DNA from 3 places in the Shewanella sp. SG44-2 genome. Region 2 is predicted to be linked to each of the others. Evidence: predicted binding sites of a transcription regulator. Region 2 holds the regulator's gene; each other region holds the start of a gene.
What was found. The regulator LexA, encoded in region 2, represses DNA repair genes until DNA is damaged. The targets are predictions, from matches to a motif close to TACTGTATNNNNATACAGTA.
Positions count from the first base shown of each region.

Region 1 (5,958 bases), on a different contig from region 2:
GGACGTAATCGTGAAACCTCAAATGGTTCACCCCATAACTGACCCACTTCAGCGAGTGTTGCTGCAACCCCTTGCTTTTTAGCCGCGCTATTTTCAACTAATGCAGGGTAACCACCGTAGGCTCGCACAACATGACCGGTTAACGTCGCCACCGAAAATAATTGTGGATTCACTGCGGTTTGAGCCTGTATTCGCAAATGCGATAATAAGTCAGCCAATACTAAGCGACCTTCTGCATCAGTATTACCAATGCGGACTCGCACACCTGCGTGGCTAGTAATGATCTCATCGGTGACAAATGCATCACTGCCAATACTGTTTCTTACTAATCCGAGTTCAGCAATGACTTTAATACCTTTAGGTTTCAGTATTGATAGTGCTTTCATTAAACCGGCAACTGCTGCCGCACCACCTTTATCACGGCTCATTCCAGCCATAGAACCTGCAACTTTAATATCAGCGCCGCCTGTGTCGTAAACCACACCTTTGCCAGCAAAGAATAAGGTTTTTGTAATAGGGCCTTCACCAACATATTCAAGCTTTACCACTCGAGGATGATGACGTGCAACATCAAAAGAGCTTCTGCCCACTGCACAGAGTAATGGGTATTGCGCTTTTAACTGCTCGACTTGCTCAACCACAGATACAGCCAAATCGCTATCAGCAAAAGCATCAACACAATATTGTGCAAACCCAATAGCCGACATACGCTCAGGTTCTGTACCACAAAGATCGCGCGCCAATACTCGTCCAGATTCTGCCGCATTAAGTAATAAACTATGGGTGGCAGTATTCAATAATCCAATCGCGGTTAAACTCGGTTGTAAAGACTTTGCTTCTCGCGCCTCTAACGGTTGCCAAAGCTCTTGTCCACACGCCAGTGCGGCAACTTGTTCTGCATTAGCAAAGCGATTGTCAGTTACCCTTGGAACAACTAGTAAAGGTTTAGTGGCACCTGCGGCTTTAGCAATGGCAATACCTTCTCGAGCGGCTTTGGCAAAAATCCTGACATCGCTATACTCATTGTCGCTATCTGTCACTGGGGAGATAATCAAACGACCACCGGCTAACCCTGGCGCAAAAAGGAGCGTGGCACTTTTACCGACACGGAAATCTATTTGACTAGCGTGTGCAGCAAGCAAACTCACTTCATCTTGTTTGATCTCAGCTAAACTCGTCGCTATCACAACAACAGCGTCCCAACCTTCGCCTTCAAAAATAGCCTCATCACCTGTGACATCAATAATTGGCACTTGGAACGCGGTAACCGCTTTATTCACTTGGGTCATACAAGATCCTTACTCTTTAGGAATATAGATAAATTAGTGGGTTCATAATTATTTACAGATTTGTGGACTAAACCTTGGCAAATCGCTATCGCAATATCAAGTAACTGCGCAGAATATGTTAAAATAGTCGCAGTTATATTTTGTGTCGTATATCGACTTGATTTCATCTTAGAGGGCGTTTCGTGACTGCATTAACTCAATTATATCCTCAGCCTCTATGGCAATGGTTTGAACAAATTTGCGCTATTCCACATCCATCAAAGCATGAACATGCGTTATCACAACATATTCAGCAATGGGCAAAAGCTCAAGGCCTTGCGGTTGTTGAAGACAAAGTGGGTAATTTAATCATCCGTAAGCCTGCTACAGCAGGAATGGAAAACTGCAAAATAGTGGTGTTACAAGCACACATTGATATGGTGCCGCAAAAAAATGCCGACAAAGTACATAATTTTGAAACCGATCCGATTGAAGCCTATGTTGACGGTGATTGGGTTAAAGCTAGAGGAACAACCTTAGGTTCTGATAACGGTATTGGTATGTCTTCGGCGTTGGCCGTTTTAGGCAGTAAAGACATTAAGCACGGGCCACTCGAAGTGCTGCTCACCATTGATGAAGAAGCCGGCATGACTGGCGCTTTTGGTTTAGAAGCCGGTTACCTTGATGCTGAAATTTTAATTAATACTGATTCAGAGCAAGAAGGTGAAATCTACATGGGTTGCGCCGGCGGTGTTGATGCACAAATAAGTGTACCAATGTCTTGGCAAGCACCAGAACAAAGCAACGCCAGCTTTTCACTGACTATGTCGGGTTTAAAAGGCGGCCATTCTGGTGTCAATATTCATCTTGGTCGTGGTAACGCTAACAAGTTATTAGCGCGATTTTTATTTAAATACAGTGACGAATTAGCCTTAGAGCTAGTCAGCTTTAGTGGTGGTTCGCTGCGTAATGCGATTCCGCGTGAAGCTAACGTTCAATTGATGTTGCCAGCTGAAAATGTTGAAGCATTAAAACAAGCTATTGAGTCATTTCAAGCGTTAGTGCGTGAAGAGTTAGCCATAGCTGATCCTGCCATGTTACTCACGTTAGCCGCAATTGATGCACCAACAAAAGTGATGGACGAAGAAGCGCAAAATACCTTAATCGACTTATTACATGCTAGCCCTAACGGTGTTATCCGCATGAGCGATGAAGTAGAAGGCGTCACTGAAACATCATTAAATATCGGCGTGATCAGCACTGAAGATGAAAGCGTAGAAATATTATGCCTTATTCGTTCATTAATCGATTCGGGACGTGAAGAAGTCACTGGTATGCTAACCGCACTATCAAATCTATCGGGTGCGAGCATTGATTTAAGCGGTGCTTATCCAGGTTGGAAACCAGACACTAGCTCACCTGTTATGGCAATTGTGCGTGACACCTATAACGATATTTATAAAAAAGATCCTACCGTGATGGTTATTCATGCAGGTCTTGAATGTGGTTTATTTAAAGAACCTTATCCGCACATGGATATGGTATCGATTGGTCCGACGATTCGTTATCCGCACAGCCCAGATGAAATGGTCAACATCACCACGGTTGGTCAATATTGGGAATTACTGCTTGCTGTATTAGAGCGTATCCCAGCTAAAGAGGCGTAATCAGTAAAGTGATTGTGGCTATGGTTATAATTGGCTGATAAGCCATATAAGAAAGGCGACAGCAATGTCGCCTTTTTGCTCTGTATGGTTTCCGTTATAAAATGGGCGCCTAAAATTGTAAATCGAGTTGAGTAATTTGATCGACACTACTCTCGGAAGGAGCCAACGTCACATCCGCTAGGCCAACGCTCACACCGACTAATCGAATCCCTCGCCCTTGGCTTCGTTGTAATGCTTGCAGCAATAACTCATGAAACAGGTTAATCGAAATCTCATCACTGCGATGCTCGATGGTGGTCTGCTTAAAATCATTAAATTTCAGTTTCACAACCTGCTTATGGATCTGTCGGTCTTTTGCACTGCGACGAACCCGAGTACTCAGCTCTTGAATAAGCTGCGGTAATACCTGATGACATTGCTCTAACGTAAAAATGTCTTTGGCTAATGTCGTTTCAACCCCGACAGACTTACGCACTCGATGCGGGCTGATTTGTCTTGAATCGATCCCTTGAGCACGCTCAGCCAACACATGGCCAAACTTACCAAAGGCCTCAATTAATTGCACTTTAGGGTATTGCTGCACATCATAACAAGTGGTTAAGCCAATATCGGCTAACTTTTTTGAAGTGACTTTACCAACGCCAGGAATTTTACTCAGCGGTAGGTCTTTTACAAAATCAGCAATTTGATTTGGAGTGATAACATATTGTCCATTCGGCTTATTTAAATCGGATGCAATTTTGGCTAAAAACTTAATGGGTGCTATACCAGCTGAAGCCGTTAATCCGGTAACCTCAAAAATCTCATCTCGTATCGCCTTGGCAATTAATGTCGCACTGCCTTGGTGAGCATCGCAATCAGTCACATCAAGATACGCTTCGTCCAAAGACAAAGGCTCAACAAGATCAGTGTATCGATGAAAAATCTCACGTATTTGCAGTGACACCGATTTATACACTTCCATCCGCCCTGGTACTAAAATCAATTGCGGACACAACTGCAACGCATGATAACTGGACATAGCACTACGCACCCCAAATTTGCGGGCCTCATAGCTGCAGGTACTTATCACACCTCGGCGGTCACTTCTGCCGCCAACAGCAATGGGTTTTCCTCGTAGTTCAGGAAAATCGCGCATTTCTACCGCGGCAAAATAACAATCCATATCGATGTGAATGATTTTACGCATTCTATAACCATCATCATTATCTTAATTGAAACAATGATACTGTATATAAAAACAGTATTCAATCATTGCTTATTATTAATATAATGAATAAATGTGACTCAAGATATTTTTAAATGTAAAAAGCTAGCTTCAAGCCATCCTAAAACGCAATAAAATATTATTCTGAAAAAAGCTAAAACATCTAGCAAATTATTCAATTTATAAATTGATTGTAGACAACATTCTTATGACTTCAATTCGATTTATTGAGTCATTCTTTCTTTTCAAAAACAGTACAAAATCATAAGCATTTAACCGTAATTGACTATCTAGCAGTTGAGGGTCACTGCCTTTGCTCAGTAAGTATTCAACTAATTTTTTATCATTGAGTAAGATTGCGGCATGAAGAGGCGGTAGTCCATCAATCTTACTTTTAGTATTAACGGAGGCACCATTGTCGATAAATTTATCTAAATAAACATATCTTTTTTTCTGATTAGAAATGCCAAATAAAAATGCTATGCCACCTACAGACTGAAGATCATCTAAGTCTTGTTTCGTTAATCTAAAATTAAACAAATAAAATTCACAGAACGAATTTGGTATGTAATGCGTATTATCTTCGACACTGCATAATACAACATCTTCAACACGGCTATTTTCAAGAGAATAAATAGCACCTAATGAATACATAATAATAATAGTAAAAGCGCATCCAATTAGTAACTTAAGTTTCATTTTAACTCCATATAACTTTGTTATTTAGGTTAAAAGCTAAAACACCAAAATGTCGACTGTTTGTTTTTGCTATTCCATTTAAATACAACACTAAAACACGACCGAAGCTGTATGATAGTTGCTCTCTCACTCTGTCATAGATTTTTATTTGCATTAAGTCTTTAGCTGTTGCATGACTAAACCAATGTTTTGCAGCGCTGCGCCCAAATTTTATTATGACTTTTTTAGCACCATCTTGAGGATTCATTGTTGATCGAAATAAAGAGTCGATAAATCCCATCGCATAAGATGCATCGACAGCCTCAACTAACAAGCCTTGAGCAAACTCACGAACTTCATCAGTAATATCTAACTCATCAATAATCGAATGTTGACTCGAAAATATGAACTTTAAAATAATTATAGTTTCATCATTATCAAATATGAGTTGACTACTTTTGAAGTTTTTAAGGTGTACATTTCTATTCATTTCCATTTCCATTTCCATTTCCATTTCCATATAGTTTAAAATACGTCCTATTAAAAACTAAATATATCAATTTAATTAGAAAAAAACCATTATCACTTTTAATGTATCTCTTCCAGAGTAAGGGGAAGGTACTGAACGTTTTTTAAACAAAAATAATTTATTTAATGAGTTGTTATAGCCCATAAAATCTTCATGTCTTGGACTATTTTTTGTTTGCAGGTTAAACGAATAGTTCAAAAAGCAAGCACCAATGCGGTTAATCTGTCTTCCAGAGCCTCCACATGAGTGTTGAAATGATACAAAAAAGCCCAAACTCAGTTGGGCTTATTTAACATGTGACGTATCAATTAAGACATTACATTTTGGTCTGTAAATAGTTTTGTAAACCAATACGTTCAATAAGACCGAGTTGCTTCTCTAACCAGTACATGTGGTCAGATTCAGTGTCATCTAATAACACTTCTAAAATTTCACGGCTTTGGTAATCCGCTTTTTCTTCACATAGCGCGATAACTTTACGTAAATGGTCTGCTACATGATATTCGTATGCAAGGTCATTTCTCAGCATTTCTTGCACATCTTTACCAATATTCAACGCTTCACGGCTGCCAACATCTGGAGTGCCTTCTAAAAACAAAATGCGTTGAA
Region 1 is NZ_JACJEU010000003.1:101,405-107,362, reverse strand. It holds gene H5181_RS03325 (leucyl aminopeptidase family protein) at 1-1,289, opposite strand, end outside; gene H5181_RS03320 (aminoacyl-histidine dipeptidase) at 1,472-2,935, shown strand; gene dinB (DNA polymerase IV) at 3,045-4,124, opposite strand; gene H5181_RS03310 (ankyrin repeat domain-containing protein) at 4,323-4,841, opposite strand; gene H5181_RS03305 (hypothetical protein) at 4,843-5,328, opposite strand; gene bfr (bacterioferritin) at 5,666-5,958, opposite strand, start outside.
Region 1: dinB (DNA polymerase IV) is a predicted target of LexA. The motif match lies at 4,162-4,181, and genes of this name have one in related genera.

Region 2 (5,958 bases):
TTTTCCCCTACTGTCCATGGCTAGCGACATCGGCAGGTTGCACCGCCTCGCCAGAATTATTGCCCCACGCATTGCGCTCATACGTAATCACCGCCGCCATCTTGCGAGGGCTAAGTTGACCACTAAATGCCTGCATTGCGGTTCCTGGTTTACCGTGCATAACGATATCGATATGTCCGCTAACCGGTCCGGTAACAACAGGGCTGCCAATAAGTGAAGGGAAAGCGCCAGGTAAACCTGCGCCAGTGGCTTGGTGACACGCAGCACATGTCGTAGCATAAACCTGCTCACCTTCAGCAATTAATTGCTCCAAGGTTAAAGTGGGCAGATCCTCTGGTACAACAGTTTCTGCTACGGCTTCGACAACTTGATTGGCTTTGTCGGTAACCGCATCGGTAATGTCAGTTGCCGTGGCTGCAATAGTACTTGCTGCATCGGTTACTGCTTTACTTGGTTCGGTGCTTGCCTCGTTACTGCCTAAAAAGTTGCCTATATCAACTGCTTGCACTACATCACCGCTATTATTGCCCCAGGCATTACGCTCAAAGGTAATTACTGCGGCAATTTCTTGGGCGCTAAGTTGTTTTGCAAAGGCTTGCATTGCGGTTCCTGGTTTACCGTTTAAGACGATATTCAGGTGATCTTCAACAGGCCCTTTTATGATAGGGCTGCCAATTAATGATGGGAATACACCAGGAAGACCCGCGCCATTGGGTTGATGACAAGCGGCGCACCTAGCAATATAGATTTGCTCACCTTGTGAGGTTAGCTCCTCAAGAGACAAGGTTTTAGACATTGATGCCGCAGCGGCTGCAGCAGCATTGCTTGCTAGTTGTTTTTGCTCCACTAACCAATTATCAAAATCGGCCTCCGATAATGCTTGCACCACAATCGGCATGAAACCATGGTCTTTACCGCATAATTCGGCACATTGGCCGCGGTAAATACCGGGTTTATCAATGCGGGTCCACGATTCGTTAATAAAGCCTGGATTGGCATCTTTTTTAACGGCAAACGCCGGCACCCACCATGAATGAATAACATCATCAGATGTCATCAAGAAGCGCACTTTTTGATTAATAGGCAGTACTAATGGCTTATCGACTTCGAGGAGGTAATGTTCTCCTTTGGCCTCACTGCCATCAATTTGAGCTCTGGGGGTGGATAATGTGCTGTAAAATTCGATGTCTTTATCAAAATAGCTGTAATGCCACTTCCACTGCGACCCAGTAATTTTTATGGTGAGATCAGCATCACTGGGATCTTCCATAGCAATCAAGGTTTTGGTGGCTGGAATAGCCATGCCGATTAAGATGATGAAAGGGATGACGGTCCAAGCAATTTCCACTTTGGTACTTTCGTGAAAATTGGCCGCGACAGCGCCTTTTGATTTGCGGTGATAAATCATTGAGTAAATCATGATCCCAAACACCACTAACCCAATTACACAACAGATATAAAGAATTGTCATATGGAGGTCGTAAACCTTGCCACTGATATCTGTCACGCCTTGAGTCATGTTGAGGGGCATTTCTGTTGCCCCAAGCGGAAGTGCTACAAACACAACCAGTAAACAATACAACCATTGCTTCACAAGACTACTCCTCTGCTAATTGCAAATAGCAACTACAAAGAAGAGTCACACAGTAATTCTCTGCTCTATGCAAACTCTTCGGTTCCCGAAAAAAGTTTGATGACCTCAAAGTACTTTGGTGGCTGTAAACAGACGGTCTACGGTTTTATTGTTAGCTGTGCACCACGCTTGTACCTACGACTGAACTTATCAATTTTGATTTGGCTCATTTGTCTGAAAGTAATCTTGATTACTGTCATTCACGTCCAATTAAAGATAAAAAATGTTTCATCCTTGTTAACCACATTACTTGTAGATTAAACATTGATCAAGATCACTTTGTTGGCTAATAGGCTGAAAAAAGATGAAAAAAAACCCTGAATTCAATACAGGGCTTGGTAATGAAGGGTTCGTGCTTAGTGAAATGAGCAAAAATTACTTGTTCCATTTGTTAAAGTAGGGCTAACAAGTTGATGTTTGTGAGGTAAGTGAGCATTCACATCTTCAATTACCACCCCTAATGCACGTGCACTTTTAGCGACAATTTCTAAACGGCGACTATCGCGAGCATCAAGTGAGCTTGTCCAAGTCACTACTGCGCTCGATGTACCGCTAGTGAGCGCTTTCTCCATGGCCCATAATGTTTCGACTTCATCTTTGGTGTGCACCAGTAAAATGCGATCCATTCTTACACCAGCACTTGCCAGCATATGTTTATAGCCAATATGGGGCGGGCTAATTAATACAATCCATCTGCCTTGCTGGCTCAATATCGCTAACTGGCTGCACAATTGGCTCAGTTCAGCTTCACCTTGAGTGACAGTTTGTAATGTTTGAATGGTTTGGGTGCCATGCAGTTCTGTTTCAGTTAAATCTACCCATAAGCCCGGGTGGCGTGGCGCGATGCCCATTAGTTTGTTCATAACCAATCTCCATTACGGATAACGCCAACGGCAAGCCCTTCGATGGTTAGGCTTTGGCAACTTAAATCTACTTTTATCGGATTGTAATCTTCATTTTCGGCATGCAGATAAATCACATTACCTTTTTGTTCAAATCGTTTTACGGTGACGTCATCATCAACACGTGCCACAACAACCTGGCCATTACGTGCTTGCTGCATTTTATGTACAGCGAGTAAGTCGCCTTCTAAAATTCCGATGTTTTTCATGCTGTCACCACGCACTCGCAGCAAAAAATCTGCGGCGGGCTTAAACATGTTTGGATCGACTTGATAGTATTGCTCTACATGCTCTTGAGCCAAAATTGGTTCACCAGCAGCAACCTGCCCAATCAGTGGCAGACCGGTTTCAACCTGTTCTTCATGAGGTAAACGAATGCCTCTTGAGGTACCAGGCATGATCTCGATAAAGCCTTTTTTGGCTAATGCTTTTAAATGCTCTTCGGCGGCATTAGCACTTTTAAAGCCAAGACGATTCGCAATTTCAGCACGAGTGGGTGGCATACCTGTTTCGGCGATATTGTTTTTAATTAAGTCTAAAATTTCTGCTTGGCGCGGCGTTAACGGTCTCATGATGATTCCTGTCTTTTTATACAGTGACTGTCATTATATACAGTGTTTATGTTCGCGCAAGTATTAACCAACTATTTTTTGTATTTTGTTGATTAAGTATCACTCAACAATATGTTTTAGTTAACTATTACTAATGTTCTGTCTTATGTTATTTCTGATAGTGAGAGCTTAAGCGTAAAGATAGATCGGTCTGATAGTGTAAGCAGGGTGGTTTCTGGTATCCTATACATCAATATTACAGTGGCTTATGTTGCGAAAATAACCATGTCAAAACCAGATTCAATATTTTTACGAGCATTAAGATGGATTCAAAAGTGGATGGTACAGACCATTGTGGTCCCTCACGATCCTTTTGATGACCTCAATATAGATCCAACTAAACCTTTGGTTTATTTAATGAAAACGGAATCTATTAGCGATATTGCCGCGTTGAGCGAAATCACTGAGGGCTTTGGTCTGCCCAGTCCTTATGAGCCATTACAGCTTGATGGCTTAACGGTGCCTCGTGTGGTCTGTTTAGAGGGCCGCAAACCACTATTTGGTAAACGTGAAAGTGGTGACAAATTCCTTAATTATTTTACCAGCTTATTGTCACTTCACAGTGAGAGTCCTGAATTAGATATACAGCTGGTTCCTGTTTGCCTTTATTGGGGACGTACACCCGGTAAAGAAGAAGACAGCATGAAAGCTGCTGTATTTGAACGTGAAAACCCTACGTGGTTACGTAAATGGTTAATGATTTTATTTTTAGGACGCCATAATTTCGTCCAGTTTTCTAATGCACTATCGCTTCGTCATATGGCCGATGAACATGGTACTGATAAAAGAATTGCTCACAAATTAACCCGAGTCGCCCGAGTGCATTTCCGCCGTCAACGCAAAGTGATGACAGGGCCACAATTACCTAATCGACAAGCGTTGTTTGCCTCTTTATTAAAATCAGAATCTATCAAAAAAGCCATTGAAGAAGAGTCTGCTAATAAGAAAGTAACGGTCGAGAAAGCGCGTGAAACCGCCATTGAATACCTTGATGAAATTGCCGCCGACTATTCTGATAGTTTGGTGCGTATTGCCGAACGTTTCCTGACTTGGTTATGGAACAAATTATACAGTGGTATCAATATCAAAGGTGCCGAACAAGTAAGACAGTTACATCATGATGGCCATGAAATTGTTTATGTTCCATGCCATCGTAGCCATATGGATTACTTGCTACTGTCGTATATTTTGTATTATCAGGGCATGGTTCCGCCGCACATTGCTGCCGGTATTAACCTTAATTTTTGGCCAGCAGGGCCGATGTTCCGCCGTGGTGGGGCATTCTTTATCCGTCGTAGTTTTAATGGTAATAAACTTTATACCGCTGTATTTCGTGAATATTTAGATCAGTTATTTGCTAAGGGTTATGCGGTCGAGTATTTCACTGAAGGCGGCCGTTCGCGTACCGGACGTTTGTTAGCGCCTAAAACCGGTATGTTGGCTATGACAATTAATAGTGTGCTACGTGGGATAGAGCGCCCAGTGACATTAGTACCCGTGTATTTAGGTTATGACCATGTGATGGAAGTGGCGACGTATCACAAAGAATTAAGCGGTAAGAAAAAGAAAAAAGAATCAGTTTGGCAGGTCTTTGGTGCTATTCGTAAGTTAGGCAATTTTGGCCAAGGTTATGTGAATTTTGGTGAGCCGATTAATTTACAACAGTTCTTAAATCAGCAGGCGCCAGAGTGGCGTGATGAGCTAGCTAAAGATCCTGATCAAAAACCTTCTTGGTTTACGCCATCAGTTAATTTATTGGCTAACCGTGTAATGACTAATATCAATGGCGCTGCCGCAGCCAGCTCAGTAACATTGACCAGTTTAGTGTTACTAGCGTCAGAGCAAAATGCGTTAGAAAGAAGCCAGTTAGAGCGTCAGCTTGATTTGTATTTAGCCTTACTTAAAACAGTTCCTTATACCGAATACGCCTCAGTGGCAGAAGGTAATGGCAAGTCAATTGTTGATCATTGTTTGTCGTTAAATAAGTTTGTGAGTACCAAAGACCTTATTGGCGAAATCATTTCTGTTGATGAAAAAATTGCCATCACCATGAGTTATTACCGTAACAATATTATTCACTTAATGGCGCTTCCGTCATTAATTGCCAGTTGTTTAGTGCATTATGATGTGTGCGACCGTCAGCGAATTCATGCCATTGTAATGGACTTTTATCCATTGCTTAAAGCTGAACTCTTTATGGGCATTGATGATGTGCCTAAACATGTAGATTGCATTTTAGATTTCATGGTTGAACAAGGTTTACTGACTGGTAGCGATCAATTTGAGATAACGCCTCGTCATATTACCCAAGTGTTATTGTTAGCCGAAACTATCAGTGAAACGTTGCAACGTTATGCGATTATTTTTAATTTACTGGCAATAAAACCTGATCTTGAGCGCTCAGAATTGGAACGCGATAGCCATTTGTTAGCCCAACGATTAGGCGCGCTGCACGGTATTACCGCACCAGAATTTTATGACAAAAAATTATATAACACCCTGAGTGTGAAACTGAAAGAATTGGGCTATTTATGCAGCGACGAACATCGTGCAGAAGTGATCAGAATTCGTGATAACGCTAATAAATTACTCAGCTCTTTAGTAAGACAAACCATTGTTGATAGTGTGGAAGCGGAGCACGGACAATAATGGCTAATCATATGAATGCTGCTAAGCATCGTACCAGCGGTAAATCTGTATTGGGTGGGGCGATGATTATTGCCGGAACCACTGTGGGTGCGGGGATGTTTTCGTTACCTGTTGTTGGTGCTGGAATGTGGTTTGGCTATTCTATCGCGATGTTACTCGGCGT
Region 2 is NZ_JACJEU010000006.1:141,035-146,992, reverse strand. It holds gene coxB (cytochrome c oxidase subunit II) at 8-1,594, opposite strand; gene H5181_RS06815 (cell division inhibitor SulA) at 1,990-2,496, opposite strand; gene lexA (transcriptional repressor LexA) at 2,493-3,107, opposite strand; gene plsB (glycerol-3-phosphate 1-O-acyltransferase PlsB) at 3,372-5,795, shown strand; gene mtr (tryptophan permease) at 5,795-5,958, shown strand, end outside.

Region 3 (5,958 bases), on a different contig from region 2:
GTTTACGGTTCCTGAGTCTCAACGTGGCGCAATTGATACAGCGTTAATTCATGCTGGTGTAAAATTTGTTAAAATTGGCCAAATCAGTGCAGGTGATAAATTAAAACTAGTAGAAAATGGGCTAGAATTTAACCCAATTTCACGTGGCTTTGTGCATTTTTAATTGAAGTACTATGAGACTATTAACCCAAGATAAATTTGTAAAAAAGCTTTCTTTAGCCAATCCAATTCACTTTTTGGCATTAGGCTTTGGCAGCGGTAAAGCGGCAAAAGCACCGGGTACTTTTGGTACTTTAGCCGCAGTTCCCATCGTGCTACTCATGCAACAGTTAAGCTTAACTAATTACCTTATCATTACCTGTATTAGCATGCTCGCTGGATTCTATATTTGTGGCAAAGCAGCTAAAGATATGGGCGTACATGACCATGGTGCAATTGTATGGGACGAAGTAGTTGGCTTGATGATCACCATGATTGCAGCGCCTTTAGGTTTTATGTGGTTAGCACTTGGTTTTGTACTTTTTCGCTTTTTTGATATCGTAAAACCATGGCCTATTCGCTGGCTCGATGCCAAAGTGCATGGCGGTTTTGGGATAATGATTGATGATGTATTGGCGGGAATATTTTCGTTAATCGGTGTGCAACTAACGGTCTATTATCTATAAATATATTATCAATACCTGATTATAAACAATGATTATAATCGCATCTAATACATAAAAAGAGCACATTTGTGCTCTTTTTATGTCGATAATACTTATACTAAATCAGTTGCAGCTACTTACTAGGATGATTTTGCGGTAAGTAGATTGGTCCGCAATTGCTCTAACTCTGTATTCATATTGGTTAAACGTTGTTTGTAATCTGTTCCATAAACAGTGCAATTAAATAGTTTACCAATCGGATTGTAACGTAACATCCATAATTGCTGAAAAAAATTGTCGTTAGAACAATAATTTGGTTCTTTGAGCGTGTGCATCGAGGTCGTTGAAACCGGTTCCTTTACTAGGCTGACAATATACTCAGCCATAAGATTGTCACTGTCTGTTGGCTGAAGCAACGCATAGGCTAACCATTTCTCATAAAAAGTCACGCTATCAGACTGCACTTCAATTAACATTTGTTCTGTAACGTTATGGGCAAAAAGCCATTCTCCAGAAAATATCCGTTCAAAATCACTATCAGTTAATTCGAAAGATGTTTGCCAAGCTGTAACTTTGGTTGCAACAGCTGCATCAGTGGTTTTAGCTAAGGTGCTAGCTAAATTAAGCTGATATTTGATCATGTTAACGGCAATCATATGATTGAGTGTTGAGCGAGATGAGTGATAAACCATATTCCAAAAATGTGCATCTTTGTTTAAAAATGCTACCGCAGCTTGTTGGTCAAGTGTGTTGTCAGATGTATCTACACTTATTATCGCAGCAAGCTGACGAACATCTCTTAACTTAAAAAGCAGACCCCAGTGAGCTTGATTATTTGGGGTTAAAGACTGTGGTTCTTCTTGCCAATAAGGCATATCTAATAATGAATTATATTGTTGTATATTGGCTTTATGAGCGCCAATGACATTTCTAATACTATCGCTATTATCGCTAATAAATTCACTGCATATTATCAAATCCGTTTGATAACAAGCGGTTTTAAAATTGTCAGTTAACTCAATTTCTTGCTCGCTGAAGCTGATAAATGGTTTTTTATCATTTGTTTTATCATCTCCTATTGTGCCTACGATAGTAATTGCATACTCATAGCCATTTTCGCTAGGGTCGATAGGTTGCTGTTTTAGCCAGTTTTCAACTAAAAGAGTGTTAGGTGACTTTGTTCTGTCTGTTGCATTAATAGTCACTAAACAGACAACGGTGAATACCAGTAAGCTACATATTAGCCCGACAAAAATACCCAAGCCCTTTATTACTTTCATCATTATGATTTATCCGTAAATCTATTTTAACTTTACGTTAACATATTGATTTGCTTTTTATAAGTGCATAACGATTATTGCAACAGCTCACGGGCATTAGCCAAGGTATTTTCGGTAATGACATCACCACCTAATAAGCGTGCAAGTTCATTCACCCGTTGATCTTTATCTAAGGTCTGCATGGTCGTTTCGGTGTTGCCACCTTTATTAAATTTATTCACAAACATATGTTGATGGCCATTACCTGCAACTTGCGGCAAATGGGTGACACATAACACTTGAGTCGACTCACCAAGGCTACGTAACATACGACCGACGACAGATGCTGTTGGTCCAGAAATACCCACATCAACTTCATCGAATATGAGTGTTGGAGTGGCGACTTTTTTAGCTGTGATCACTTGAATCCCTAATCCAATCCGCGATAACTCACCGCCAGAGGCGACTTTAGAGATAGGTTGCAAAGGTTGTCCAGGGTTAGTGGTAACCATAAATTCAATGCTATCGCAGCCATTAACTGAAATGTTGTCCGGATTATGACTAATCTGAATGGTAAATTTACCCTTAGGCATATTGAGCTCATGGATAGACTGAGTGACTAGCTTGTCTAATTCTTTGGCATAACGACTACGACTTTGACTCAGTTTTTGTGCATTGGTTAAATAGGCATTTCTGGTGGCTTCAAGTTGTTGTCTTATACCATCTAATTTAGTTTCATCGTCAGCAAGTTCGGTTAATTCATTCATCAATGCTTGATGATGTAGCGCCAACTTATCTGCACTCACATGATGCTTACGCGCCAATTGCATTGCCGTTGAAAGGCGTTTTTCTAAATAGGCAAAATGTTCTGGGTCAAGTTCTAAACTGCTTAAATAACTTTCAATTTCGCTAGCGCTTTCTTGTACTTGAATTAACGCATCGCTAATCATAGTACCAATAGGTGCAAGGGATTCATCATAACCTTGAAGCGTATCAGCAATACTGGCCACTTTATTAAGCAGAGATTCTATATTGCCTTCATCACTTTCGGTCAATAAGTGTAACCCTGCTTGGCAACGTTCAATTAAATCGGTGCCATTGGCTAAGCGTTTGTGTTCTTGTTCTATTTCATCAAATTCTTCCAAGCCTAAGTTAAACTCATTAAGCTCTTCTACTTGATATTGCAGTAGCTGTTGACGTGAAATGCGTTCGTGCTGAGCTTGCTCAAGATGCTTTAGCTCGTTTTCCACTTGTTTGCAGCGTTGATAGCTAGCGCTAACGCTATCAAGCAGTATTTTGTGGTTAGCATAGTGGTCGAGTAGGTTTAATTGATGCTCGCTTTTAAGCATTGCGTGATGTGCATGTTGACCGTGAACACCAATCAATAGTTGACCGATGGCTTTTAATTGCGTCACAGGCACAGGATTACCATTTATGTAGGCTCTTGAGCGTCCATCACTGTTAATGGTTCGACGCAATATACACTCATCTTCAGCATCAAGATCGCTATCTTCAAGCCAGCGTTTGGCTAAAGGAACATCATGAAGGGTAAATCGTGCACTTACTTCAGTTTTGTTGGCTCCAGGCCTGACAGTGTTGGCATCACTTCGATTACCAAGACATAATCCAAGCGCATCGATAGCAATCGATTTACCTGCACCTGTTTCGCCGGTGATGCTTGTCATACCGGCTTTAAAGTCGAGTTCTAAAAAGCGCACTATAGCAAAGTTGTTGATGCTGAGTTGGCAAAGCATAATGAATTCCTGTCAATGAAACTACCAAACCACTGTATTGATAAACAGTATATACTGATTTTATATACAGTAAAGTGGTTGAGCAATAATTATCGTTGACTATTTTATCATCTAGGTTTGATTGATCATTAAGCAATGGATTTTAAGAGTGTTTCTATTATTGGCAAACTGATAAAAGTGATTAATGTGCCATATAAAATGCCTTGGGCGCTGACGTTGGCGTTAATTTGGTAGCGGTCGGCCAATAGATACACACTTGCTGCCGTTGGTAACGCTGCTAAAATAACTCCCATGGTCAGTAATTCCTTTTCTACGCCGAACAGTTTGAGTAAACCAAAGGCGATTAATGGTTGAATAATTAACTTGAGTAAATTGATTAAATTCAGTTCCGCAATCAAGCCAATACTGAACATCTTTGTGTCAGATTGATGTCGTAAGGCTTTGGCAAGTACCATTCCTATGGCAAACAGTGCACATGGGCTAGAGGTATTTCCCACCTGGTGTAACATTAAGGCCAGACTATCCGGTAAGGTAATATGCAGTGCTGATAAACCAATGCCAATAACACTGCCAACCACGATGGGGTTTTTATACAGGGCATTAGCCATGATGACGATGGCATGGTCGGTTGATTGTTTATCACGGCTGGCTAGCTCAATTGATACTAAAGCAAAAGCAAACATGAACACCGACAACAAGCTGGCAATCGCTGCAGCGACTAATGCCATTTTATGACCTGGGAATAATAAACTCAGCAATGGAATACCAATAAATGCGGTATTACCAAAGGTAGCGTTTAATGCGCGCATTGCAGCAACGGCCTGCTTCTTAGGTGTGCTAAGTAGTGATACAACAATCACTAAGGCGTAAGTAATGACCATCGCTAGGCTAAACCCACCAATAAAGCCCCATTGAATAATGTCTTCAATGCGCGTTTCAGCAAGCACAATCAGTAATATTGCGGGGAAAGCAATGTAATAGACAAACTGATTGAGGATCAAATCGGTGTCTGCTGGCAACAGTCGCATTTTTTGAACAATACTGCCGAGCAGCATAATAATAAATACAGCGATTAGCGGGGTAAGAATACTGGACATCCCTCGCAATTCCTTAGCAAAATGATAATAAGATCACTTTACTGCTTTTCGATAGGCAGATGCAATTAGGCTAAAGGTAAACGAGTGATTATTTGTCAGATTTTAAGGCTAAATTCGCCTTTGATATTTTCGGAGGGGGTAATATTCCCAGTTCAGAAAAAAAATGCACTTGCCTTCTTAATTCAAATAACGAACCTACTCGTACTTGATTACCAATTACTAGTGTCCAGTCATCAGTTTTACCATTGGCGTTACTGAAAGTGAAACCTTGATAAAAAATTCTTCTCATTGCACGAGACTCAATAAAAAGCCTGAATAATTTCAGGCTAAATGATGTTGATTGACATTAATCGATTTGTTCTACAAGTTCGAACTACAGGCTAATACCAATATTAGACACACCAGCTTCGATAATATCTTTACGCAAACCTTTAACCAGTTCGCTGGTTATGTCTGGATTGGCTTCGATAATGTCGAGTAACATGCCTTGTAATTCTTTTTCTTGTTCCATTACTGGATGCGAAAAAACAAACTCATCGAGTTCTTCATCCATTAATGATTCATCACTAATAGCTTCAATATAATTGGCGACAGTGCTTGATGATAACTTACTGATGTTAGTGATATCTTCTTCAATTTTTCCATCTATCGCACCCATTAAGGTGGCGATGGCAACAGCCGCATCCATGGCAGGATAAGCACCATAGGCTTCAAAATCGCTAGGATCAGGGGTGTTTTCATCGAGGCGCTGTAAATGCACATCAATATTGAACTTAAGCTTTTTGTCATATTGGCTTTGCCATAATAACTCTAGTGCAGTACTTAATACCTGCGGTTGGCCAAATTCACATACTTCAGAAAATAATTGATAGTTTGGGAGCATTCTTTGACACAGTGCGAGTGCAAAAAGCTGCTTCTGAGGTAACGACAATGCCTTTAGGCGTTTAAAAAAACCGGTTTTACTGGTCATGGGGAACATCCACTGATAGCTGGTTTATCACTTGATTTGCAGCTGATTCTACCTTAGTTAACTCATCAAGTAACTCTAGTATTTCAGGTTCTAGGTCATCGATGTCAATTTTATGCTTTAATGCTGACTCAATATCCCGGCAGAGCTTTTGTGTGGTCGGTACGCCGCAATAACATGTTGCGCCATGCAGTTTATGCACTGCCTGCAATAGTGTCTCTGCATCTCTGGCTATTA
Region 3 is NZ_JACJEU010000003.1:198,277-204,234, forward strand. It holds gene thiL (thiamine-phosphate kinase) at 1-163, shown strand, start outside; gene H5181_RS03690 (phosphatidylglycerophosphatase A) at 174-665, shown strand; gene H5181_RS03695 (hypothetical protein) at 785-1,927, opposite strand; gene recN (DNA repair protein RecN) at 1,999-3,657, opposite strand; gene H5181_RS03705 (AEC family transporter) at 3,786-4,754, opposite strand; gene H5181_RS03710 (DUF3319 domain-containing protein) at 4,843-5,043, opposite strand; gene H5181_RS03715 (YjaG family protein) at 5,128-5,724, opposite strand; gene barA (two-component sensor histidine kinase BarA) at 5,714-5,958, opposite strand, start outside.
Region 3: recN (DNA repair protein RecN) is a predicted target of LexA. The motif match lies at 3,688-3,707, and genes of this name have one in related genera.